Regions from separate parts of the Paenibacillus favisporus genome, predicted to be linked through region 2. Evidence: predicted binding sites of a transcription regulator. Region 2 holds the regulator's gene; each other region holds the start of a gene.
The links. The regulator Rex, encoded in region 2, represses fermentation and respiration genes when NADH is low (regulators of the CRP and FNR family bind a similar motif). The targets are predictions, from matches to a motif close to TTGTGAAATATTTCACAA.
Positions count from the first base shown of each region.

Region 1: a site for Rex is predicted at 1,067-1,084, ahead of pflB (formate C-acetyltransferase). Genes of this name have one in related genera too.
Region 3: a site for Rex is predicted at 925-942, ahead of nadA (quinolinate synthase NadA). Genes of this name have one in related genera too.
Region 4: a site for Rex is predicted at 1,043-1,060, ahead of nirB (nitrite reductase large subunit NirB). Genes of this name have one in related genera too.

Region 1 is NZ_JBEPLV010000002.1:915,067-917,271, reverse strand. It holds gene pflB (formate C-acetyltransferase) at 1-1,037, opposite strand, end outside; gene mobA (molybdenum cofactor guanylyltransferase) at 1,148-1,771, opposite strand; gene adhE (bifunctional acetaldehyde-CoA/alcohol dehydrogenase) at 1,876-2,205, opposite strand, start outside.
Region 2 is NZ_JBEPLV010000001.1:663,388-665,592, reverse strand. It holds gene ABID47_RS03260 (amidohydrolase) at 1-801, opposite strand, end outside; gene ABID47_RS03255 (redox-sensing transcriptional repressor Rex) at 755-1,441, opposite strand; gene dinG (ATP-dependent DNA helicase DinG) at 1,558-2,205, opposite strand, start outside.
Region 3 is NZ_JBEPLV010000011.1:16,688-18,892, reverse strand. It holds gene ftsH (ATP-dependent zinc metalloprotease FtsH) at 1-575, shown strand, start outside; gene nadA (quinolinate synthase NadA) at 1,019-1,957, shown strand; gene nadB (L-aspartate oxidase) at 1,997-2,205, shown strand, end outside.
Region 4 is NZ_JBEPLV010000009.1:74,568-76,772, forward strand. It holds gene ABID47_RS31340 (alpha/beta fold hydrolase) at 1-220, shown strand, start outside; gene ABID47_RS31345 (VOC family protein) at 358-843, shown strand; gene nirB (nitrite reductase large subunit NirB) at 1,082-2,205, shown strand, end outside.

The DNA.
Region 1 (2,205 bases), on a different contig from region 2:
AGCCCCATGCCGCCGACCGACTCGGTCACCCATGTCGGATCACCGCTGAACAGCTCGTTGTAGTCCGGCGTGCGCAGAAATTTGACGATCCGCAGCTTCATGACAAAATGGTCGACGATCTCCTGCGCCAGGCTCTCCGTCAGCGTGCCTTCCGCGAGGTCGCGCTCGATGTAAATGTCCAGGAAGCTGGATACCCGGCCAAGACTCATCGCCGCTCCGTTCTGCTCCTTAATAGCTGCCAGATAAGCGAAGTAGAGCCACTGCACCGCCTCTTTGGCATTCATCGCGGGTCTCGAGATATCATGTCCGTAAGATGCGGCCATCGCCTTCAGCTCGCCGAGGCTTCGGATCTGTTCGGACAGCTCTTCGCGCAGCCGGATGACGTCTTCGCTCATCGCGTCGACTTCGAGCTGGAGCAGCTCCTCTTTCTTGCCCTGGATAAGGCGGTCGACGCCGTACAGCGCCACGCGGCGGTAGTCGCCGATAATCCGGCCCCGTCCGTAGGCATCCGGAAGGCCCGTGATAATGCCGGCCTTACGGGCTGCGCGCATCTCGGTCGTATAGGCGTCGAACACGCCTTGGTTATGCGTCTTGCGCAGATCGGTAAAAATGCGCTCCAGCTCCGGGTTCAATTGATAGCCATACGCATTACAGGCATCGACGACCATCCGGATGCCGCCGAATGGCTGAACGGCCCGCTTAAGCGGTGCGTCGGTCTGCAATCCGACGATGGTTTCCTTGTCCTGGTCGATGTATCCCGGTGCATGCGAGGTTATGGTGGAGACCGTGTTCACGTCCACGTCGTGAACGCCGCCCCGCTCCCGCTCTTCCTTTAACAGTTGGCTGACCTGCTTCCACAGCTCCAGCGTGTTTTCCGTTGGCGGCGCAAGGAACTGCTCATCGCCCTCATACGGTGTGAGGTTGCGCCCGATAAATGAATTGACGTCAATATTCTTCTGCCAGCTGCCTCCCGCAAAACCGCGCCATGCCTCCTCGAATCCAGCCCGGTTCTTTACTTCGCTTTCTTTCATCGCCATGATCAAGCACCTCCGTTTTCTATGCTTTCATGTTACTTTTTTCACAGGTTAAAGACAGTGATTTTTCTCACTCTTTTCACTTTTCTCACCAACTTCGCTGCCGCATATTTTTATTTGAACGATGTTGATCCTTTCCCTTCGTCAGCCAAAAATTCGGTCAGCGCATCTCCCCAAGCATCTTCGAGTGTGCGAACAAAGCCGCCGTCCATGCCTTGATATCCGAAATCCGTTTCCGCAACCGTCAGATAACGAAGCTGGCGAACCAGACCATCAGCTTCCGTATGGCCGCTCTCCAGAAACTGCCCAAAATACACGGCGCAGGAGCGTTCATAAATACCGTGAAGCGGATGGAGCCTGCCGCCGATCATCGGCAGGACGGCGTCGAGCCCGTCCTCCAGCCTCAGCGCCATCAGCTCAGCGGCGTCGGCCGAGGGATACGGCATGTGGCACCCGATGATCCACACGGCCCGGTGTTTAGACAGGGAGAGGCCCGCGTGCATGCCGCCAAGCATTCCTTTTCCGACATAATAATCCGTGATGATCCGGATATCCCGGTCCACCTGGCGAAGCAGCGGCCGGGGATCGTCCGTCACGATCGTAATCTCGCCGCAGCACTTCCGCATTTCACGGATCTGCCGCTGCAGCAGCGTTTCTCCTTGAATCATCCGGAATAGGGTAGGTGCGCCTTTCGTAGAACCATGATTGCCGCCTGCCAAAATAACGCCGGACAGCATATGAATCACTCCTTTCCACTGCTATCAACGCACATCACAATCCTGAGACAAGAAGGCTGCCGACGAATTCGGTCGGCAGCCGGCTGGGTCATGCGGTGCAGCTCCTAGAATTTGCCGTAGAAGGCGTTCCGGTAAACGTCCGCCAGTTCGCTGACCAGCGGCATCCGCGGGTTGGCCGTCGTGCACTGGTCTTCGAACGCACGGTCGGCCAAATAATCCACTTTGGCCTCGAAATCGGCCGGATCAAAGCCGAGATCCTGGAATTTCTCCGGAATGCCCAGCGACTGGTTCAGCTTACGCACCGCCTCGATCAGGCTGTTGACGCCTTCCTCTGTATTCCGGGACGGCAGGCCGAGCATCCGGGCGATTTCCGCATAGCGCAGGTCGGCCACGAAATGGTTGTATTTTGGGAACGACGCAAACTTCGTCGGTTT
Region 2 (2,205 bases):
TGTCAAATGGACCGCGTGTGCCAGAATCGTCGGCCGTGAGAACATGCCGAGCTTCTCCAAATGAATCGCCGGACGCGTTCCATAATCGCGTACATTCTGCTCCACTTCCGCCTTGGTCTCCGACATATGCGTATGCATCGGCAGATCCAGGTCATGCGCCGCCTGAACGAACTTCTCAATAAAATCAGGAGGGCATGTGTACGGGGCATGCGGAGAAATCATCGCTGTGATCCGGCCGTCTGCCTGCCCGTGCCAGTCCTTGGCGAACTGAATGGCTTCGTTCAGCTTGTGCCGCTGCACATCCTCCGGGCACAGACCGATGACACCGCGGGTCAGGGCTGCGCGCATGCCGGATTCAGTCACCACTTTGCCTACCTGATCCATATGATCGTACATATCGAGGAACGTCGTCGTGCCGCCCTTCAGCATTTCAAGCACGGACAGCGAAGTCCCCCAGTAGACGTCACTGGACGTGAATTTCGCTTCCATCGGCCACATTTTTTCCTGCAGCCATTCCTGGAGCACCATGTCATCTCCGTAACCGCGCAGCAGCGACATGGCGGTATGTCCATGGGTGTTGATCAGGCCCGGCATAAAAAATAAATGCGTGCCGTCGACGACCTGTACGCCCTCCTCCAGCTGCGGCTCCTCTTCACCGATATAGGTGATGCGGTCGCCCTCAATGACCATCCAGCCATGCAGTACAGGCTGCTCCGGCCGCAAAACGGCAAAGCTGCCGTTCTTGATTGCCCATTTAGGATTGGCGCTCCGGCTGCTCGAGCTCTTCAAATTGTCCGTCATCTTCCGTGTCGTCCTTTCCGTTGTTCAAATAATAAGCGAGGCTGAGCAAATCCGTCGTAAAATCGGCGGCGTGTATCCGAATGCTTGCCGGTGCCTTCAGAATCGTCGGTGCAAAATTCAGAATCGCCTCGATCCCGGCCGCGATCAGCTGATCGGCGACGTTTTGCGCTTCGAAATCCGGGACGGTAATGATCCCGATCCGGATATTTTTGCTTTGTATCGTTTCTTTCAGCTCATCCATGGCCTGTACCGTCAAGGTGTTGATGCGCGTGCCGATTTTGGACGGATTGGCGTCAAACACGGCTACGATCTTCATATTTTCCTTCAGGTAAAAGTTATAGTTGGACAAAGCTTGACCAAGATTCCCCGCTCCAACCAGCACCGCGTTGATCTGCTGGTCCAAATTCAGAATTTGACGGATCTTCTCGATGAGATAGGACACGTCATACCCTATCCCCTTACGGCCAAAATCCCCGAAATACGCCAAATCCTTGCGGATCTGCGCCGGGTTGAGATCCAGCTTCTGCCCGAGCTCCTGGGAGGAGACCGTGGCCACCTCCCGTTTGTTCAGCTCATTTAGATATCTAAGATATATAGGCAATCTGCGGACAACCGCCTCGGATATTTTCTCCGATTTCATGCATGTTCCCCCTATTGAACGGCTTGAATATTTATTTGGTTATATAGATTGAACTAAAGTTTTGCATTGAACTTCCTGTTCTAACCGCTTTAGTTCATTCTATCTAATGGACTCATTTAAGACACACCGTCCTGATGAAGCCATTCAGAGATACGCGGAACCATCTGGTCTGTCTGCATATGCTCCATTTTCGGTCCAGGCAGCGAGTACAGGAAGTACTTCCCGTAATACGATTCAATGACGCGCGTATCGTATACGATGACGATGCCCCGGTCATGGGCGGTGCGGACCAGCCGCCCGAAGCCCTGCTTGAAGCGGATGACGGCCTGCGGGACCGACAGCTTCATAAACGGGTTCTTCTTCTGGCGCTGCAGCAGCTCGCTCTTCGCTTCCACCAGCGGATGGTTCGGCGGCTGGAACGGGAGCCGGACGATGGCCAGGCACGTCAGTGCTTCACCCGGGATGTCAACGCCTTCCCAGAAGCTGCTCGTTCCAAGCAGCACCGAAGCGCTGCTGTCCGTAAACCGCCGGATCAGCTTCGTGCGGCTGCCGCTGTCTACGCCCTGTCCAAGCACGGCGATGTCGCTTTGTGCAAGGGCTTCTTTCAGCGGCTCGTATACCTGGCGCAGCATGCGGTACGAGGTGAACAGCACCAGCATCCGGCCGTGGGTCGCGATCGCGGCGTCCGCCAGTGAGCGGGCCAGCGTTTCGACAAACAGGGCGTCCCCGACGCTTCCCTTCACGCTTGGAAAATCCCGCGGGAT
Region 3 (2,205 bases), on a different contig from region 2:
TGATTATGGAATACGGTATGAGCGAGAAGCTTGGACCGCTTCAGTTCGGGTCCTCGCAAGGTCAGGTATTCCTGGGCCGTGACCTCGGTCACGAGCAGAACTACAGTGATTCGATCGCTTATGAGATCGACCAGGAAATGCAGCGCATGACAAACGAGTGCTACGAGCGGGCGAGAGACCTGCTGACCAAGTACTCGAAAGAGGTACACCTCATCGCGAACACGCTGCTTGAGAAGGAGACGCTCGAGCTTGAACAGATCAAGGAACTGATCGAGCAAGGTTATCTTTCTGAAGACGGCCCGAAAGAGGGCGGAAGCGGAAATGATGAAGGTTCTTCCGAACATGGCGCCCCTGTCATCGACAACGTCGGTGACGTGCGAGTACGCATTCAGGGCAAGGATAATACCAGCCTGCCAACGGAAGAAATTCCGAACGATGTTCCATCCAACTTGCCGAATGACCCGCCAAGCGATATCAACACGGATACGCCGGGCGACATTCCAAATAACAATGATGGAACGAATGAGAATCCAGGTTCGGGCAACGGCGGAACACCGCCGGAATCCAGATCCTAATCCCAATGCAACAACAGCCCGGAGACGGTTAGCCGTCCCCGGGTTTTTTGTGTCGTTTGCCAGGAACTAAGAGCGGCGGCCATTTGGGGTGTTCAAAGCATAAAAGCCGATAGCGTTCCGCCTTAACTCTGTGGCATCAGTTAATTTTTTTTTGAGGCATAGTAGCGATTGGGACGGCTGCACGCTCCAAACAGAAGTGAGGCGGCCTAATCGGACGGAATCGAGCGGGAAGCTTTGTTTTCTTTCGGCTAGATAGCATATAAAGATCATTTTAGTCAATTGACAGTATCGTGAACCTTGTGTAAATTAGTTGATAAACAAGATGGTCTCGAGGTTGCAACGGGCAACTTTGGGAGAATTTTCACAAACTATTCATGATGTTATGAGGTTATGAAGCCATCAACCGGGTAAAATCATGGGATTTCAGAGGGAGTGGGTTACTGGTGGAAGCTCTGGCACTGGAGCATAAGCAGGAACAAAAGCGGGAACTGACGGAGAAGCTGCTTAAGCTGAAGAAGGAAAGAAACGCCATTATTTTGGCGCATTATTATCAAAGGGATGAAATTCAGGAAGTAGCGGATTTCCGTGGCGATTCCTTCCTGCTTGCCCAGAAAGCGGCTCAAACCGATGCGGAAGTCATCGTCTTCTGCGGCGTTCATTTTATGGGTGAAAGCGCTAAGATTCTGGCTCCGAACAAAACGGTGCTGATTCCGGATGAGCGTGCAGGCTGTCCAATGGCCGATATGGTCAACGTGGACGGACTCCGCAAACTGAAAGCGCAGCATCCTAACGCCAAAGTGGTTACGTATATCAACTCTTCGGCAGAGATCAAGGCGGAAACGGATATTTGCTGTACCTCTTCCAATGCGGTAAAAGTGATTCAATCGGTCGATTCCGATGAGATCATCTGGGTACCGGACAAAAATTTGGGTCACTATGTGCAACAGCATACCGACAAGAAGCTCATCATTTGGGAAGGTTACTGCAATACGCATGATATGCTGACGGTAAAAGACGTTGTGGAGATGAAAGCCAAATATCCCGACGCCGAGTTTGTCGTACACCCGGAATGCCGTCCGGAGGTCGTAGCCATGGGCGATTTCGTCGGCAGCACCACGGCGATTTTGGAATACTGCAAAAAATCAAGCAGCAAACAGTTTATCGTCGGAACCGAAGACGGTACCGGATACCAGCTTCGTCTCGACAGCCCGGATAAGGAGTTTCATTTCGCCACCAAGTTTTTGGTATGCCCGAACATGAAGGTGAACAATCTGAAAAAACTGGTGAAGTGTCTGGAAACCATGAAGCCGCAAATTTACGTGCCGCCGGTTGTTGCAGATAAAGCCAGAACTTCTTTAGAGCGCATGTTACAAGTACAGTAGCATGCGCTACTCTTTCTCTTAAGACAGGTGAACAGGCACATGATTCCACAATATCTGGTTGACTTTGATCTGCAGACTTTGCCCCGGACCAAGACGGATGTCATCGTCATCGGCTCTGGTATAGCCGGACTGTTTACGGCGATTCAGGCAAGCCAGGACCGGCACGTCATCATGATCACGAAAAAGGCACTGCTCGAAAGCAACACCCGGTACGCACAAGGGGGGATTGCCGCGGTCATTTCGGAGGA
Region 4 (2,205 bases), on a different contig from region 2:
GAAGCAGCTTGATCATGAATTGTCCGCTATCAGGTGCCCGACTTTGATCATGCACAGTATTCATGATGCCTCCGTGCCCATAGATCATGCCCGATTTGCTCATGAGGTGATTCTCAGTTCCCAGTTATGTGAATTGAATTCGTGGGGTCATTTAATTTGGCTTGGAGAAGACTCCGCTGAAATGTATCGAAAATTGTTTGTGTTTTTAGACAAACACTAAACGAATTGCACGGGAGTCAACAAAACTAGCACTCCTCTGATCCCATGCTGCCAACAAAGCAATCGAAAAGAAACGCCGGTTCCCTTGATAGGCTACAATCATCATAGAAATGATTATAGCCGGGAGGTATGACGCGAATGAAATTGCACAAGATTACCCCAAACCTGTGGTTCGATTCTCAAGCTGAAGAGGCGGCGAATTTTTATACGTCCATTTTCCATGATTCCCAAATCGGCAGAATTGTCCGCTACGGTCCGGAAAGCCGGGGTGTTGAGGGAACGGTGATGACCGTGGAATTTCAATTGGAAGGGCAATCATTCGTCGCGCTGAATGGGGGTCCGCATTTTAAGTTCAATGAGGCCATATCTTTTATCGTTCATTGCGATGATCAGGAGGAGCTGGACTATTATTGGGATAAGCTCTCTGAGGGAGGAGACGAAAAGGCGCAGGTTTGCGGTTGGTTAAAAGATCAATTCGGCGTATCCTGGCAAGTCGTCCCCAGCGATTTAACAGAGATGATCTGTGACCCCGACCCGGTAAGAGCAGGGCGAGTCATGCAAGCCATACTCCAGACGAAAAAGAAAATCGACATAAAGGCGCTGCAGCAAGCTTACGAAAATTAGCGGTTATTCTTACCCGCGTAAAATACGAAGGTTCGAAGAAAGGCCATCCATCAGGGTGGCCTTTTGCACTTTTGCTTCTTATGGTTGGAGGTCATCACAATAACGCCGTAAAATTCCTGGCCTTCGCCAATTTTTTGTTTTAACCAAGCCACTGTGATTTACTTCACAGGCAAAGCCTCCCATATCCGTTACGATATAAATGTAATTAATTTCACAAGGTTGCACGGGAGGCGTGTTTATGAGCAGACGATTGGTGATGATAGGCAACGGGATGGCGGGGGCGCGGTGTATCGAGGAAATTCTCCGCCGGGACCGCGACCGCTACGAGATAACGATGATCGGGGATGAGCCGTATCCCAACTATAACCGAATTATGCTGTCCCCTGTGCTGCAAGGGAAAACAACGTTTGAAGAAATCACGATTAACGATTGGGACTGGTATCAGTCCAATAACATACATTTACTGTCCAAGGAACGGGCAGTAAAGATTAACCGAGCGTCGAAGGAAGTCCGAACCGACCGGGGAACCGTCGTCCCCTACGACGAACTGATTATTGCGACCGGATCCAGCGCGTTTATTTTACCTGTACCAGGACATGACCTGGAAGGCGTCGTCGGTTTCCGCACCATTGAAGACACGAAAATGATGCTGGAAACGGCTAAACAATACAAAAAGGCGGTTGTGATTGGCGGCGGATTGCTCGGCTTGGAAGCAGCTCGCGGATTGATGAACCAGGGGATGGAGGTCCATGTCGTTCATTTGCTGCCCCATCTGATGGAAATGCAGCTCGACGCGGCAGCGGCAAAGCTGCTTCAGCAGGACCTGGAAGCCCAGGGCATGAAGTTTCTGATGGAAAAGAAAACAACGGAAATCTACGGTGACGGGAGAGTACAAGGGCTTCGGTTTGAAGACGGAACGAACGTCGAATGCGATCTTGTCGTCATGGCCGTTGGCATCCGTCCCAATGCAGCGCTGGCGCGGGACGCGGGGCTGGCGGTTGGCCGGGCGATCCAAGTCAACGACCTGATGCAGACGACGGACCCGTCAATTTATGCCGTAGGCGAGTGCGCTGAACACCGCGGCGTAGCCTATGGTCTGGTGGCGCCATTGTATGAACAGGGCACTGTGCTTGCGGACCATCTTACAGGCCGGCCAACGGAAGGTTACGCGGGCAGCGTGTTGTCCACGCAGCTTAAGGTAGCGGGATGCGATCTGTTTTCCGGCGGAGTAATCCATGCGGATGCGGACACGAAAGCCATCGTCGTGCAGGACGAGGTCGCCGGATCCTACAAAAAGATCCTGGTTCGCGAGAACCGCATCGTCGGTGTCGTGCTGTACGGGGACGTATCCGACGGAACCCG